Regions from separate parts of the Vibrio sp. EA2 genome, predicted to be linked through region 2. Evidence: predicted binding sites of a transcription regulator. Region 2 holds the regulator's gene; each other region holds the start of a gene.
The links. Region 2 encodes PurR, which represses purine synthesis genes. Its sites were predicted from a motif close to TNANGNAAACGTTTNCNTNA; they were not measured.

Region 1 (3,960 bases), on a different contig from region 2:
GTCCACATGATGCAGGGCACGCCTTATGTTTATCAGGGTGAAGAGATTGGCATGACCAATCCGGGTTATACCGAGATCAGTCAATATCGCGATGTCGAAAGTACCAACATGTACGACATTATGGTCAATCGTGATGGGGTTTCACACCAAGAGATGATGGCTATTCTGGCTCAGAAGTCTCGTGATAACTCGCGAACGCCTATGCAATGGAATGGCCAACTGCATGCTGGTTTCACCAAAGGAACGCCTTGGCTCGAAGTCGCGCAGAATTATCCGCAAATCAATGCCGAGTCTGCTGTAGCAGATTTAAACTCCGTATTTTATTTCTACAAGCGCTTAATTGAGCTGCGCAAACAGGTCCCGGTCATCACGGACGGCAGCTATGAAGATTTGCTGCCGGAACATTCACGTATTTTTGCTTACGCTCGCCAGAATGAATCCCAGACGTTGTTGTGTATCAATAATTACTATGGGGAAGAGGTGGAATGTGTCTTGCCAGAGCGCTTTGAGGTGGCGGAAGCGAAGTGTTTGTTGTCCAACTACCATAATTCGGCAAGTGCGGTTGCCTCTCGACATCAAACACTGCGTCCGTATGAAACACGAATTTTGTTGATTGAAGAGTAACTTAACTTTTCCTGAGATTGTCTCCCCCACTAAAGGCTTTGGAATGCTCCCCAAAGCCTTTTTTCGTCGGGGTTACTGAGAGCCATAGGTGACAGAGTATCTATGTGGTTTGTGGTTCATGGCGAGTACCAGATTGAGCGCAAACGCCCCTAAGGCTGACAAAGCGATGACCCAAGGTGAGACAAAGAACATCGACGCCAATACAATACACACATCAATTGCCATCTGACTTTTTCCGACTGAAATGCCGAATTTGTCCTGGATAAACAAGCACAACACGTTAAAGCCACCCAGACTAGAACGATGACGGAATAAGATCAGCATACCTAACCCCATTAATAGTCCGCCAGCGACAGCACAATAGATATCATTGACTGACTCTAATGAAATCAGTAAATAAAGATGATCGGCAAAAATTGAAACTAAAGCACCAGAAATAACACTATTGATGGCAAAGTGACGTCCAAAGCGTTTCCAAGCTAACAGATAAAAAGGGCAGTTAGTTAAAAAGTACAGCACACCAAAGGTAAAAGGTGTAAATTGACTGATAAGCAAAGCCAATCCTGTTGTACCTCCTGTAAGGAGTTGCGCGGATTGAAGAAAGAAAACGCCTTGGGCAACCAAAAAGGTCCCGGTAAGAATCGCTACCCAGTCTTCTTTTCTTGAGTGTTTTTCCATCAAAGTTGCAGTTATCGGTGAGAAATAAGGCGAGCATAATAGTAAAAAGATGATCTTTTCGGTAGCTAGAGGCTAAAATTTACGGTAAACCTATGTAATTGCTGTTTTACAGGGTGTAAAGCACAAAATTGACAGTAATGCGTGTCGTTTAAACAATTGCAACATCGGCATGATATTTATTACCCGTCATCATGAAAAAACTGCATGAGAAAAATTTAAATTTTCTCTTTATGACCCAGATCAAATTATGTAAAATGCGCGCCATTAGGTCGACGAAAACGTTTGCGCTCGGTCATTAAACAGTTTTTTTGCCAATTTCAGTACTAATCTGAGTCAGGAGATACAGATGCTTAAGCGTGATATGAACATCGCAGATTACGATGCGGAACTGTTCGCAGCTATCCAGGAAGAAACTCTTCGCCAGGAAGAACACATTGAACTTATCGCTTCTGAAAACTACACAAGCCCACGTGTAATGGAAGCTCAAGGTTCTCAGCTAACGAACAAATACGCTGAAGGCTACCCAGGCAAGCGTTACTACGGCGGTTGTGAGTACGTAGATAAAGCGGAACAATTAGCAATCGATCGTGCATGTGAACTATTCGGTTGTGAATACGCAAACGTACAGCCTCACTCTGGTTCTCAAGCAAACAGCGCAGTATACATGGCGCTTCTGAACCCAGGCGATACAGTATTAGGCATGAGCCTGGCACACGGTGGTCACCTGACTCACGGTTCACCAGTAAACTTCTCTGGTAAGCACTACAACGTTATCCCTTACGGTATCGACGAAGCTGGTCAAATCAACTACGACGAGATGGAAGCGCTTGCAATTGAGCACAAGCCTAAGATGATCATCGGTGGTTTCTCAGCTTACTCTCAAATCGTTGATTGGAAACGCATGCGTGAAATTGCAGACAAAGTTGATGCTTACCTATTCGTAGATATGGCTCACGTTGCTGGCCTTATCGCAGCAGGCGTTTACCCAACACCAGTACCATACGCACACGTTGTAACAACAACGACGCACAAAACACTAGCAGGTCCACGTGGTGGTCTTATCCTGTCTAACGCTGGCGAAGACATGTACAAAAAGCTGAACTCAGCTGTTTTCCCTGGTGGTCAAGGTGGTCCTCTAATGCACGTTATCGCTGGTAAAGCAGTAGCGTTCAAAGAAGCTATGGAACCTGAATTTAAAGCATACCAAGCTCGCGTAGTTGAAAACGCGAAAGCAATGGTTGCTCAGTTCCAAGAGCGCGGTTACAAAATCGTTTCTAACGGTACAGAAAATCACCTGTTCCTAGTTGATCTAATCGACAAGAACATTACTGGTAAAGAAGCGGACGCAGCACTAGGTGCAGCGAACATCACAGTAAACAAAAACTCAGTACCAAATGATCCACGTAGCCCATTCGTAACGTCTGGTATCCGTGTTGGTACACCAGCAATCACTCGCCGTGGCTTCACAGTAGAAGACGCAAAAGAGCTAGCGAACTGGATGTGTGACGTTCTTGATAGCATCGACAACGAAGAAGTTATCGAAGCGACAAAACAGAAAGTTCTAGATATCTGTAAGCGTCTACCAGTTTACGCATAATTGTTCTTCATAGAGTGAGCCGATTTCGGTGTCGAACATACTCATTTGCTCGCGCAAACTCCGTGTGTTCTCCTAGAACTCGACTCATCTATTTTGAAAATTAAATATTAAGGTCCTCAATTTGAGGGCCTTTTTGTTTTTCTGGTGTTTGGAATGAGTTCGGTATTCCCTATAGTGAAGGGTGCGGAAGGTAAGAGGATGGCTACCGACACTGTCCCTTTATTTTATATCTAAACCACGTCATTCCGACGAGCCTAGGCGAGATCAGGAATCTTGTTGCGGCACACTCTTTTACTCAAAGTTTCCCCCCAAAGTCATCAGTACTCTGAAAACAGATTCTGAATCACGCTCCTTCGTCGCTGTTCAGAATGACGGTGGTGGAGTAGCTTTTTATCATCATTTGCCAGATACAAAAAAGGTTGGCGAAGTGCCAACCTTTTTAGTCTTAATAATCAATTGATTACTTGATTTCGATACCTTGAGCCTGCATATCGGCATGGTATGAAGAGCGAACAAATGGGCCACACGCTGCGTGTGTAAAACCAAGTTCCAGCGCGATCTCTTTAAGCTCATCAAACTCTGATGGTGGAACGTAACGTTCTACTGGCAGGTGGTGACGGCTTGGTGCCAGGTACTGACCAAGCGTTAGCATCGTTACGCCGTGTTCGCGCAGATCTTTCAGTACTTCGACGATCTCTTCTTTAGTCTCACCAAGACCCATCATCAGACCTGATTTAGTCGGTACATCTGGGTGCTGTTCTTTGAATTTCTTCAACAGTTGCAGAGACCACTTGTAGTTTGCACCCGGACGAGCTTTGCGGTAAAGACGTGGCGCCGTTTCAAGGTTGTGGTTGAATACATCTGGCGGGTTATCTTTCATCAGATCCAGCGCAACGTCCATACGACCACGGAAGTCAGGAACCAGAGTTTCAATCTTGATGTTAGGGTTCAACGCACGGATCTCGCGGTTACAGTCAGCGAAGTGTTGTGCACCACCGTCACGCAGATCATCACGGTCTACAGAAGTAATTACCACATACTTCAGCTTCATATCTGCGATG
Region 2 (3,960 bases):
ACGGCTGCTCAGGAAAGCTAACGTCGCACCGATAGTACTGGCAAAGGAGACAAGAACTAAGCTCGCCCAGAAGCCAAATAGGGCAGCAGCTAATAAAGTGACGACGGCTGCGCCGGGAATAGAAAACGCCGTGATCGCGATATAAGCGATGAAATAGAGCGTAATAGCAACGACAAACCTTTCACTAATATAGGTGTTGAGCGCTTCTTGTTGCGCTTTGGCGTTATCTAAAGTGAAGTACTGGCTAAAGTTAACGGCTAACAAAATTATCGTTAAGAGCAGTATCAACCCAAAAACCAGTTTTTTATTCATTGTTGTACTCCGGAAGGACAGCCTTGCCCTAAGAATTTAACAGATACCATTAGAAATAGGGTACTCGTTATCAATTATTTGATATACAGACTTATAGACAGGTTGAGGCCGGAAAAAATTTCAAAAAAAACCGCGGCTAGAGCTGCGGTTTAAATACATCGTAAAGATTTGTCTCTGCTGGTTAAGAAAGCGCACTTTTTAGCTCTTCTCTGCGAGATTGGGGAACGACGCTCCAATGAGTGCCATTTATTGCCCCTTCTAAAGCCCACAGCAGCTCAATGCTTACTTTTGCAGAGTGCGAGTCACGTATCGCCTTGTAAGCACCTAGTGCGCCAGCTTCTTCAAGTTGTTCAACTGATTTAATGCCAGCTTTCTTAAGCATTCGTTCTGTGGCTAGTCGTAAATTTGGCAGATCTTTTAACCTGTCAGGTTTACTACTGGCTTGTTGCTTTTTTTCTAAATTGGCTTGTTCTAAAGACTTCTTCGCGACTTCTATCAAGCGTTCACTGGATTCCCATAAGTCGTTGGAAATCGCATAGTATTTAGTAACGACCGGAAAACCACGTTTTTTATAAACGTACGGTTTTAGTCCTTGCTTCTCGAAGTTAGATGAAGTTTGTTGGTCTGCTCGTATATGAAGTTGATCATTTACAACCAGTGCAAACATCGTTTCATCAGCGAAAAGTCCGAAGCCACCAAACATTGAGCGCGACTTGATCGTACCAAGTGCCTCAAATAGCTTCATAGAATCTTTGAGTATCGGTTTATCCATTATGTGTTATCTCGGTGTAATTAATATTACGCCACCAAAAGTCAGGTCCGAGAGAATAGCAAATACATGCAGGAACAATGTCATTATAGAGTAAACTCATTATACGCATATTTGCCATCGGTAACCCCGCTACCTTCCATTAGAAACATGGTTAAGGCCGGAAGCTTTGCGTCCCATCCTTTCGGATGGTTTGCCCTGTGCGTGACACGTAGAGAATACTTTTTATCTTGAATTAACATCACGTTTCAGAGATCAAAATGTGATGTTGCTTCAGTAAAACGCCCTTATATTATGGTTGTGGTTTCATAATTGAGATTGAAGACTGAGCACAGGTTGTAAGGCTATGTGAGGGAGCTCGTGTTTATACAAAACAGCAACTTATAAAATGTTTATTGATTGTAGTGAACACAAACGACGAAAAAAGATAATTTTTAACGTGAAAAATAAGCGCTCTGGCGAGCGCTTATTAGTAATTAATTGAGTTTTTTGACCGTATTTCGAATGACCAACTCTGGCTGCATTTCAAAAATGCGTTTCTCGTGCTCTTTGTCTTTAATACGTTCAAGTAGAATCTCAAAAGCATTTTTACCGACACGCCGCTTCGGTTGGTGGATCGTTGTCAGTGGTGGCGAGAAATACTCTGCCAACTCGATGTTGTCGTAACCGACGACAGATATCTCTTCTGGAATCTTGATACCATTTTGTTGTAAACGGCTCATCAAACCGAGCGCCATGGTGTCATTGAAACAGAATACGGCCGTTGGACGTTTTTCCATGGCAGTAATTTTGTCTGCGACCAAAACAGCGGTATCACATTCAAAGTTACCTTCAAGAATCCAGTCCTCGTTTACCGGTAAATTCGCTTCTGCCATGGCGCGGCGGAATCCAGCGATACGCTCTTGGCATGCGAGTTTCTCAAAGTGGCCACTCAAGCAAGCAATATCGGTATGACCATTATCAATCAGGTACTTAGTCGCGATATATCCACCTTCTTCTGAGTTGTCCATAATTTTATCGGCTTGGGAGCTCTCTGGGCCCCAATCCATAACAACTTTTGGGATATCAGAATGGCGATCGAGCATTTGTTTAAGTTCTTCGGTCAAGTCGGAACACATCACCAGAATGCCATCTACACGCTTTTCTGCGAGCATGCGGATGTAATCTCTTTGCTTTTCATAGATACCACCAGTGTTACACAGGATTAGTGTGTAGCCTTGTCGGTAACAGTAACTCTCTACACCATCGATGACTTCGGAGAAGAATAGGTTGGTAGATTGCGTTACCAACATACCGATAGTCCGAGTTGAGTTACATTTCAAGCTACGAGCTACCGCACTTGGTGCATAGTTAAGCTCATCAACAGCTTTCATTACTTTTTCTTGCGTTGCTTCTGCAACAAAACGCGTTTTGTTGATAACGTGCGAAACTGTTGTGGTAGAAACGCCGGCTAATCGAGCGACGTCTTTTATAGTGGCCATAAATGGTGTCCTGTATCGAGCTACTAATATACCGAGGGACTAAACCTTGTGCTGCGTGTCTTGTGTAAACTTAGCGCAACAAAATTAATGGCGCTGAGTATGTTTAGCAGTGGTTACTCCGAAGTCGGTAGAGGGTAAGTAGCAACAGCGGTTGATAAAGCAACTTTCTTCAACTGAGTGCAGAAAGGTCAACAACCTATTAAGAAAACACAAAAACCGCTTTATTTCAGCGGTTTACATAAAATCATATTTAATCGTTTGCGTTCACATTTTAGCCCTATGCGGGCAGGCTGGCAATAATTTCAGCAATGGTTTTGTGTCTCGGAAGTCACATTTTGATTGCTAAAAAGCGAGCGCTCGGAACAATTTTAATCGTTAACGAATAAAATATAGGGAACCTCATCGACAGGCTCCCTAAAATAGGCGGCAATTATTCACCAAGAAGGTAAGCGCTGTCCAGTTTACAAAATGCAATTAATAGTTGCGAGACACTGGCATAGAAGCCAAATTCATCCAGTTGCTGACATTTTTGTGCGAACTGTGGTAACCAGGACATGAGTTGGCCTTGGATGAATTCATTTTGTTTTAGGAAGGCTTCTTCCATGTGTTTTTCTTGTTCAAACTCATTAGAGCGAATGATCATATTACCTAAGAAGTCGAGCTCTACCGCTAAATGGTCGGCGGGTTCCTTCAGGCTGTCGTCAACTTGGACACCAAACTCCGCCATCAATCTTTCCATCTCTTCTGCTGGCTTGTCATTGAGCAAACCTGATTCGCCGATATACATCGAAGCGTAAGGAAGTGCGCCGTACTTTTCTGTCTTTAAGAACAGCTCACAAAAATCAGCAGCAAGCTCTAGTTGCGCATCTTCACGGTCTTGTAAGCGATTCAACGCGTCAACAAGGCGATCAATTGCGGGTTTGAGAGATTCATTTTCACCTAAGCCCGCCAAAAAGCTACGAATTTCGACACTATGGTAAGCCTCCAATTCTTTGGCTGTCAGTTCTTTAGCGAATAAGCTAGAAAACCACCAGTAGATCTCGGCGCGTTTTTCATTAAAAGCTTTCACTTCTTGCATTTTAGGCTCCTGAATGATGCTCTGTTTCTGGCACCACAAAATCAAATTCAGATGTCCCTTAAGTGTAATCAATTAAAATGAACAGCAGTAACTATAACTATGATGTTTTATAGAGAAATATGTCCATTTATTAACAGGGTTCAGTAAGCTTGTTTTGAATCAACAAAATCATTAAATCTTGCTTTTTAGCCCGCCCATGACTAGAAATGTTAATAGTTATGAATAGAATACATCTCGAATAATAAATGACAGAAAGTGGTGTAAATGAGCTATCACGTATTAGTCGTAGAAGATGATGTTGTAACTCGCAGTAAGCTGGC
Region 3 (3,960 bases), on a different contig from region 2:
GATGGGCTTGGAAACAAACGAATTTGAGCTTGAAGACCTCAAATGGATCATTCTGATGGTGCTGTTTAATGTACCGGGTAATGAAAACGCTTATACGTTGATGGAAGAGCTGTTATATACCAAGGAACAAGGGATCCTTCACTAAGCCTCATTCCGGCAAGTTCGAGTTCCATTGGATGTGAACACGAACTTACCTATTTGGTATGTCTTTCAAGTAAACGGTAAGTATGAGTAGTAAAATCGACAACAGCCTTTTCTCTGCCCATGAACATGCGCTTGAACATGAACCGTGTCCAAAGTGCGGGGCAGAGCTGGTCCTTAAGCACGGTAAGCACGGTCCATTCCTTGGCTGTAGCCAGTATCCAGGTTGTGATTACATCAAAGCACTGCATAGTAACGATGGTCACATCGTCAAAGAGTTAGGTGTACCTTGCCCTGACTGTGGCAATGAGTTGGTGTTGCGCCAGGGACGTTATGGCATGTTTGTCGGGTGCAGCAGTTACCCGGCTTGTCATCATATTGAGTCGATTAACCAGCCAGAGCCAGAAAAAAAATCACAGGAACAGCATGCTTGCCCTGAATGTGGCAAAGGTCATTTAGTCGAGCGCAAGACACGCTTCGGCAAAACATTTTACGCCTGTGATAATTACCCAAAGTGTAAGTTTGCTGTGAACTTACCGCCGGTCAAAGGTCGTTGCGAAGCGTGCGGTTTTACATTGCTGGTTGAAAAGAAGCTCGCCAGCGGGGTGAAGTTGCAGTGTGCTAACCGTAAGTGTCAGCATACGCAAGCCCAGTAAACGAAACTACCAATTAAAAAGGGTCGCATGATGCGACCCTTTATTGTTTTTAGCTTTATTCTAAGCTTGAGATTGCTTGGCAAAACCCTGCACGGCAGGGAAAGCCTCTGCATCCAGTACATTGCCTAACGCACATAGTCTGCGATGAAGTTCGCCTGGGTAGTCTCCACACACATTAATGTGGCCCATCTTGCGTCCTGGACGTTTCTCTTTGCCATACCAATGAATATGGCAACCATCCATTGCTAACACGGCTTCTGGCAAAGTGTCTTCACCGAGAATATTAACCATCGACGTTTCACGAACCAGTTTCGTGCTGCCTAGTGGCAAACCACAAACCGCGCGCAAATGGTTTTCAAACTGACAAGTTTCCGCACCTTGCTGTGTCCAGTGACCTGAGTTATGAACACGTGGCGCGATCTCATTCACCAATAAAGTGCCATCAACATCGAAGAACTCTAGGGCTAATACGCCAACATAACCCAGACTTTCTGCAACCGCAGTAAACATCTGCTTGGCTTGAGTTTGAAGTTCTGGTTCATCAATGGCGGTAGAAAGGCTCAGTACACCATCAGTGTGCACGTTCTCTGCCAGTGGATAAACTTCAATGCTACCATCTTTACCGCGAGCACCAACTAAAGATACTTCACAGTTAAATGGAACAAACTCTTCAGCCACTATAGCTTGGGTTGGTGTTGCTGCGATGCACTCGGCCATTTCCGTCCAGATAGCGTCTACCTGAGAAGCTTCTTTCAAGCGCCATTGACCTTTACCATCGTAACCGCCTAATGCACTTTTCAGTACCATCGGCATACCAACGTGTTCAATCGCACGCTCAAAATCTTCACGTGTTTCAATCACGTAGTATTTCGCATTACGCACGCCAGCATTGTCGAGCAGGGCTTTTTCAAGACGACGGTCACCGCCAGCCTTGATCGCTTCGGTACTCGGAAGGAACTTTCCACTCTCTTCACAGATGTCGAGTACATCGTGAGGGATATGCTCGAATTCTGCTGTGATCACATCAACTTGCTCAATGGCATTTTCCAGACCATGACCAAGCACATGTTGAGTAAGAGGGTGAACGATATTGCCGCTACCCACATCGTAAGCAGAGATTTGAATATTCAGTGGTGCACCAGCCAGCGACATCATACGAGCCAACTGACCAGCTCCTAGAACCAGTACGTGCATCCGATTAGTCCTCAGCTGGGTTTGGGTTAGCCAGTACCGTTTCCGTCTGTTCGTTACGGAATGCTTCTACCTTCGCCATGATGCTTTCATCATGCGTACCCAGGATTTGTGCGGCCAGGATACCTGCGTTTGCTGCACCTGCTTCGCCAATCGCCAACGTACCCACTGCGATTCCTTTTGGCATTTGTACGATAGATAGTAGAGAATCCATACCTTTCAGTGCACGTGACTGAACCGGAACCCCAAGTACTGGTACGCTGGTGAATGCCGCTGCCATACCTGGCAGGTGAGCAGCGCCGCCTGCACCTGCGATGATTACTTTGATGCCGCGCTCTTTCGCACTGCTTGCGTAATCAGCCAATAGTTGAGGAGTACGGTGAGCTGACACCACTTTTGTTTCGTAAGACACGCCAAATTGATCCAGCATGTCCGCTGCTAGTTTCATGGTTGGCCAATCTGATTTAGAACCCATGATGATACCGACTTTCATCTCAAACTCCTTCAAGCTGCAAAATTAGGTGAGCTGATAAATTTGTGCGCATTATACGGGGATTTTTATCTCAAGCAAACGTTTGCGCGCCTTTGTAAATGCTATTGATACATTTTATAAAAAAATTGCTTTAGTCTCTGAGAATGAATCTTTGTACACTTAGGCACAGAGAAAATAATACAGTCAGATAATCAGGAAGTCATCGGTGGATAACTTTGAACAGGTGCTCAATGCACTACAGCAAGGCGAAGTGATTGCCTATCCAACAGAAGGTGTTTTTGGCGTTGGGTGTGATCCCGATAACCCAGAGGCAATCCAAAAGCTGCTGGAACTAAAACAGCGTCCGGTAGAAAAGGGGCTCATTCTTATTGCTGCCAGCTACGATCAGCTATTACCTTACATTGACGAGTCTCAGCTGACGCAAGCGCAGTTAGATAAAGTTCATGCCACCTGGCCTGGTCCTTACACTTGGATCATGCCTGCGAGCGATAAAGTCTCCAACTGGGTTTCAGGACAGTTTGATTCAATTGCAGTTCGTGTGACTGATCATCCTTTGGTGCAAAAGATGTGTAATGCATTCGGAAAGCCGTTAACCTCTACCAGCGCGAATCTTTCCGGCTTGCCGCCGTGTATGACGACGGAAGAAGTCGAGCAGCAGCTGGGTGATAAGCTGGTGGCGATTCTTCGTGGTGAAACCAGCGGTCGTGATAAGCCAAGTGAAATTCGTGACGCCAAAACCTCGCAAATATTAAGACAGGGCTAACCCTGCTTACCAGCCTTCAAATAGGTACCAGATAATAGGTAATAACGTATGTCAGCAATCGATAAGCACGCCGTAAAGCAGTTCCTGATATCGCTTCAGGATTCTATTTGCCAGCAGTTAGAACAAGAAGATGGAAAGGCCGTCTTTGTCGAAGATGCATGGCATCGTGAGCCGGGCGAGCGTCTTGGTGGTGGTGGTCGTTCACGTGTTCTGCGTGATGGCGACGTGTTTGAGCAAGGTGGAGTGAACTTCTCTCATGTAGAAGGTAAAGAAATGCCAGCGTCAGCAACAGCGCATCGTCCTGAATTGGCGGGGCGCCGTTTTGAAGCGATGGGAGTCTCTTTGGTTATTCACCCTAAAAACCCGTATGTGCCGACGTCACATGCCAATGTGCGCTTCTTTATCGCAGAAAAAGACGGAGAAGATCCGATCTGGTGGTTCGGTGGTGGCTTCGACTTAACGCCGTTCTATCCTTTCGAAGAAGACTGCCAGTCATGGCACGATACCGCGAAGGCCATCTGTGCCCCATTTGGTGATGAAGTTTATGCCGAACACAAAGCGTGGTGCGATAAATACTTCTTCCTTCCACATCGAAACGAAACTCGTGGTGTAGGTGGCTTGTTCTTTGATGACTTGAACTATTGGGAGTTCGACAAATGTTTCGATTACATCAAAGCGGTGGGCGAAGGCTTCTGTGAAGCATATCTGCCAATCGT
Region 4 (3,960 bases), on a different contig from region 2:
TGTCGAATTGAAGTGACGAATTAGTTCGAGTTTTCTTCTTCGATCTGAGCGTTATCTACCACATGGTTTTCACCTAGGTCATGAGGAAGCACGAGATTAAGAATGATTGCCACGATACCGCATAAGCTAACGCCTTGTAGGCTGAATTCGCCAATACCGAAAGCCATGCCACCGATACCGAATACGAGCGTAACCGCAACGATAACCAGGTTACGCGACTTATGCAGATCTACGTGGTTTTTGATCAATGTGTTCAGACCCACGGTTGCGATAGAACCAAACAGAAGGATCATGATGCCGCCCATTACTGGAACTGGGATAGTTTGAAGGATAGCACCTAGTTTACCCACCAACGCCAAAACAATCGCCGTCACTGCTGCCCATGTCATGATCTTCGGGTTGAAGGCTTTGGTTAGCATTACTGCGCCAGTTACTTCGCTGTACGTTGTATTCGGCGGCGCACCAACCATAGCTGCAGCCATAGTGGCTACCCCGTCACCCGCGATTGTGCGGTGCAGACCAGGTTTTTTGAGGTAGTCTTTGCCAGTTACATTTGAAATCGCCAGCATATCACCAACGTGTTCTACAGCGGGAGCGATCGCAACAGGGATCATAAATAGGATGGCATTGATGTTGAATTCTGGTGTCGTGAAGTTTGGCATTGCGAGCCAAGCAGCTTGAGCGACTGGAGTAAAATCAACAACGCCGTACGCAAGAGACACTAAGTAACCTGCCAAGATACCGCCTACAATCGGTACCAGTTTTAGAAAGCCTTTAGCAAATACGCTTAGTGCGATAGTCGTAAGCAGTGATACCGCTGAAATGATCATCGCAGCGTCACCGTTAACCAGTTGAGCCGCACCATCGCCAGTTTTACCAATCGCCATATTCACTGCTGTTGGTGCTAGACCTAGGCCGATTACCATAATCACTGGGCCAACAACCACAGGTGGCAAAATCTTATGGATAAAGCCAACGCCACGAACTTTAATCGCCGCGCCTAGAGCAACATAAACCATACCTGCTGCCATTAAGCCGCCCATTGTTGCACCAATACCCCAAGTTTGGATACCGAACATAATAGGAGCAATAAACGCGAAAGAAGAGGCCAGGAAAATTGGAACAGAACGTTTAGTGATTAATTGGAAGAGGAGGGTACCGACACCGGCGCCGAAGAGTGCAACGTTTGGATCAAGGCCAGTCAGAAGTGGCACGAGTACCAAAGCACCAAAAGCGACAAAGAGCATCTGAGCGCCTTGTAACGCATTTTTCATAATCATTTCCTATTTAAAGATACGCAGACAAATCCGGCGAATAATATCACTCAGCAAACGTTTGCGACAATGGTCAGATCAAACTTTTCGCTGATTTTAAGTGGCTAAAATAGGCTTTTAGAGCCAATTTCTTACAAAAGTGCCTGTTTTACTAACCAAAATTCATATTTTATTGGATTATGCGCAAACTAAAAGATGTGATTACGTGTGGCTTATATCGGAACAAGTAATGTCGGCAAGGAGATGTTCATTTATCTGGAACACAGACGAATTGACTTTTTGAATACGCACATTGATTGATAAGAAAAAGGATGGCAGGTGAGTCGACTCTGAACACTGGGCCGCAAATAGCGTAAGTTGATTGAATTTTAAGCCATTTGTCTATGACTCGCCTTGCTCAAGATTTGATAGTTGCTTATTATGCTTTCTCTTAATTAGAGGAAAATGAAACTATGCGCTATTTAGCTCTTTTACTGATAGGTTGGTTGTCCCTGCCCGTTTACGCATTAACACAGGTAGATATCTATCGTGCTGAAGTGGTTATCGACAGTGAGCAAAACAACGGCGAGTCTTTGGCTCGTGAACAAGGTATGAAAGAGGTAATTGTTCGAGCGACTGGTTCTCAATCCTCTTTAAGCAATCCGATTATTCAAAAGGCGTTAAGCTCAAGCTCGCGCTATATTTCTCAACTTGGTTACGGTCAAGTGGATGGCCAACCAAGTTTGAAAATGCGTTTCAGCAGTGGTCAGATTCATTCTCTTCTTACGCAGGCGCAGTTGCCATCTTGGTCTGCTCACCGCGCCAATATTCTCGTCTGGGCGATTGAAGAGCAAGCGTATGAACGTACCATTGCTTGGGAGCACTCAGACTCACCGAAGGTTTCTGCATTGCACACCGCTGCTGAAGCTCGAGGGTTACCAATCACTTTTCCTGTCGGGGACTTTGATGATGTGACTGGTGTTAACGTTTCCGATCTATGGGGTGGTTTTGCTGAGCCGATTGCCAAGGCCAGCCAACGTTACCCGGTAGATGCTGTGTTGGTGGTAAAAACTCAGGGCGATCAAATTCGCTGGACGTTATATGACCAATCACCATCGGCAATTCTTATCTCTCAGCGTTCTCCTCGCAGCGGGTCAGCATCTGGGGCTAATGCAATGGCTGAGATGGTTGACGGAATTACCGACTATTACGCAGGCAAGAGTGCCGTGGTTGTGTCTGGTGAGTCTTCTGATGGGATCACAATGAAAGTGGTCAACATTCATTCCGCTATAGATTTTTTCCACTTAGAGAGCGCGTTACACAAACTTAACTCTGTTGCTGGCAGTGAGGTTAAGCGTGTTCAGGGGGATGAATTAACGCTTAAACTTCATCTCCTGGCCTCTAAAGAAACGTTTGAAAAAGAAGCGTCATCGATCTCGCAACTGGGCGAGTACCAAGAGCCAGTAAAGCCAGTGGAAGAAGTGGATCCTGTGCAGCCTGAGCAAGACTCAATGCAAACGGAATTGGTCACGGAAGAAGATCAATTAGGGTCAGATGCCTTAACTGCTGACGTATCGGTTGAGGAATTGCAAGAATCTGAACCAGCCGTCGTTCAGCCAGTGCAAGAACAGTATGATGTCATTTATGAATGGACTGAGGGGCAACGTTCATAGAGTTCTAATAACCACCTAAGTACGAAAGTGGTCATACTTAATTATAGAGAACCAGAAAACAGGCATCGAACACAAACACACATGAACCCATCCATGGGGCTTTGATTTGCCATCCATGGCAAATAGAGTTTGTTTATCGAACCCTGTTCCCTGACCAGTTAACTTTCCAGACTGGTATAATATTTTGAAAATAATAAAAAAGAGTCGCAATTCGCGACTCTTTTTTTGCGTAATTACACGCCTTATTTTTTGAATTTCGCTTTTTCTTCTTTTTCTACCTGAGATAAGCGCTTCAATTTAAGTCCCAGCTCTTTACCTCTGGCGCGTGCAAACAGAATGTTGCCAAAAAAGCCTAAGGTTGTGAGTACGAGTTCAACCACTGCGAGCCAACGCTCTCCACCATCGACATATAAAATGGTTAATGCGTGTAGAAAGTACAGCATTAACACAAAGTTTGCCCATGCGTGAGTATATGGCTTGCCTGCTAATATGCCTGGTAAAGGGAGTAACAATGGGATACACCAAGCAATGGCAAGTGTTGTGCTACTCAAATGAGGGTGAGGAGACAGCGCGAGCTGCCAAATTGCTACCCAAGCTAATAACGCTAAGTTGCCGATCAAAGCTAAATAACGATAGCTTTTGGTTTTCGCACCGAGTGCAGGTTGGTCAAAAGATTCAGACATCGACTTACTATCCTTGAATTTACTAACTGCCTTTCAGCTTTATGGCCGCTGTTGCCAGTCGTTTACCCAACTTCTGTGCCAGGCGAACCTCATCATTAGTGAGAGTGGGCTCTTTGCCGACACTACTCGCGCCATAAGGGGTACCACCTGACTGAGTTAAGTGTAGCTCTGGCTCTGCATAAGGAATTCCCAGTAACATCATCCCGTGATGCAATAATGGGGTCATCATGCTTTGGAGTGTTGTTTCCTGACCACCATGCATCGAAGAAGATGAGGTAAATACACACGCTGGCTTATCGATTAAGTCGCCGCTTACCCACAAAGGAGTGGTTTGATCCCAGAAGTGCTTTA

Region 1: the regulator PurR is predicted to act here: its motif matches at 1,573-1,592, upstream of glyA (serine hydroxymethyltransferase).
Region 3: the regulator PurR is predicted to act here: its motif matches at 2,552-2,571, upstream of purE (5-(carboxyamino)imidazole ribonucleotide mutase).
Region 4: the regulator PurR is predicted to act here: its motif matches at 1,324-1,343, upstream of RXX31_RS09275 (uracil-xanthine permease family protein).

What each region holds. Positions count from the first base shown of each region.
Region 1 is NZ_JAWLID010000007.1:20,195-24,154, reverse strand. It holds gene treC (alpha,alpha-phosphotrehalase) at 1-624, shown strand, start outside; gene RXX31_RS15100 (YitT family protein) at 697-1,302, opposite strand; gene glyA (serine hydroxymethyltransferase) at 1,649-2,899, shown strand; gene lipA (lipoyl synthase) at 3,360-3,960, opposite strand, start outside.
Region 2 is NZ_JAWLID010000002.1:137,817-141,776, forward strand. It holds gene RXX31_RS04960 (TVP38/TMEM64 family protein) at 1-312, opposite strand, end outside; gene RXX31_RS04965 (TfoX/Sxy family DNA transformation protein) at 494-1,084, opposite strand; cyclic di-GMP riboswitch class I at 1,201-1,289, opposite strand; gene purR (HTH-type transcriptional repressor PurR) at 1,558-2,562, opposite strand; gene torD (molecular chaperone TorD) at 2,993-3,640, opposite strand; gene torR (two-component system response regulator TorR) at 3,905-3,960, shown strand, end outside.
Region 3 is NZ_JAWLID010000014.1:72,231-76,190, forward strand. It holds gene RXX31_RS20885 (DUF494 family protein) at 1-145, shown strand, start outside; gene RXX31_RS20890 (type I DNA topoisomerase) at 228-797, shown strand; gene RXX31_RS20895 (5-(carboxyamino)imidazole ribonucleotide synthase) at 858-1,991, opposite strand; gene purE (5-(carboxyamino)imidazole ribonucleotide mutase) at 1,996-2,481, opposite strand; gene RXX31_RS20905 (L-threonylcarbamoyladenylate synthase) at 2,687-3,244, shown strand; gene hemF (oxygen-dependent coproporphyrinogen oxidase) at 3,293-3,960, shown strand, end outside.
Region 4 is NZ_JAWLID010000003.1:283,633-287,592, forward strand. It holds gene RXX31_RS09275 (uracil-xanthine permease family protein) at 21-1,274, opposite strand; gene RXX31_RS09280 (DUF2066 domain-containing protein) at 1,727-2,926, shown strand; gene RXX31_RS09285 (DUF2069 domain-containing protein) at 3,169-3,609, opposite strand; gene wrbA (NAD(P)H:quinone oxidoreductase) at 3,632-3,960, opposite strand, start outside.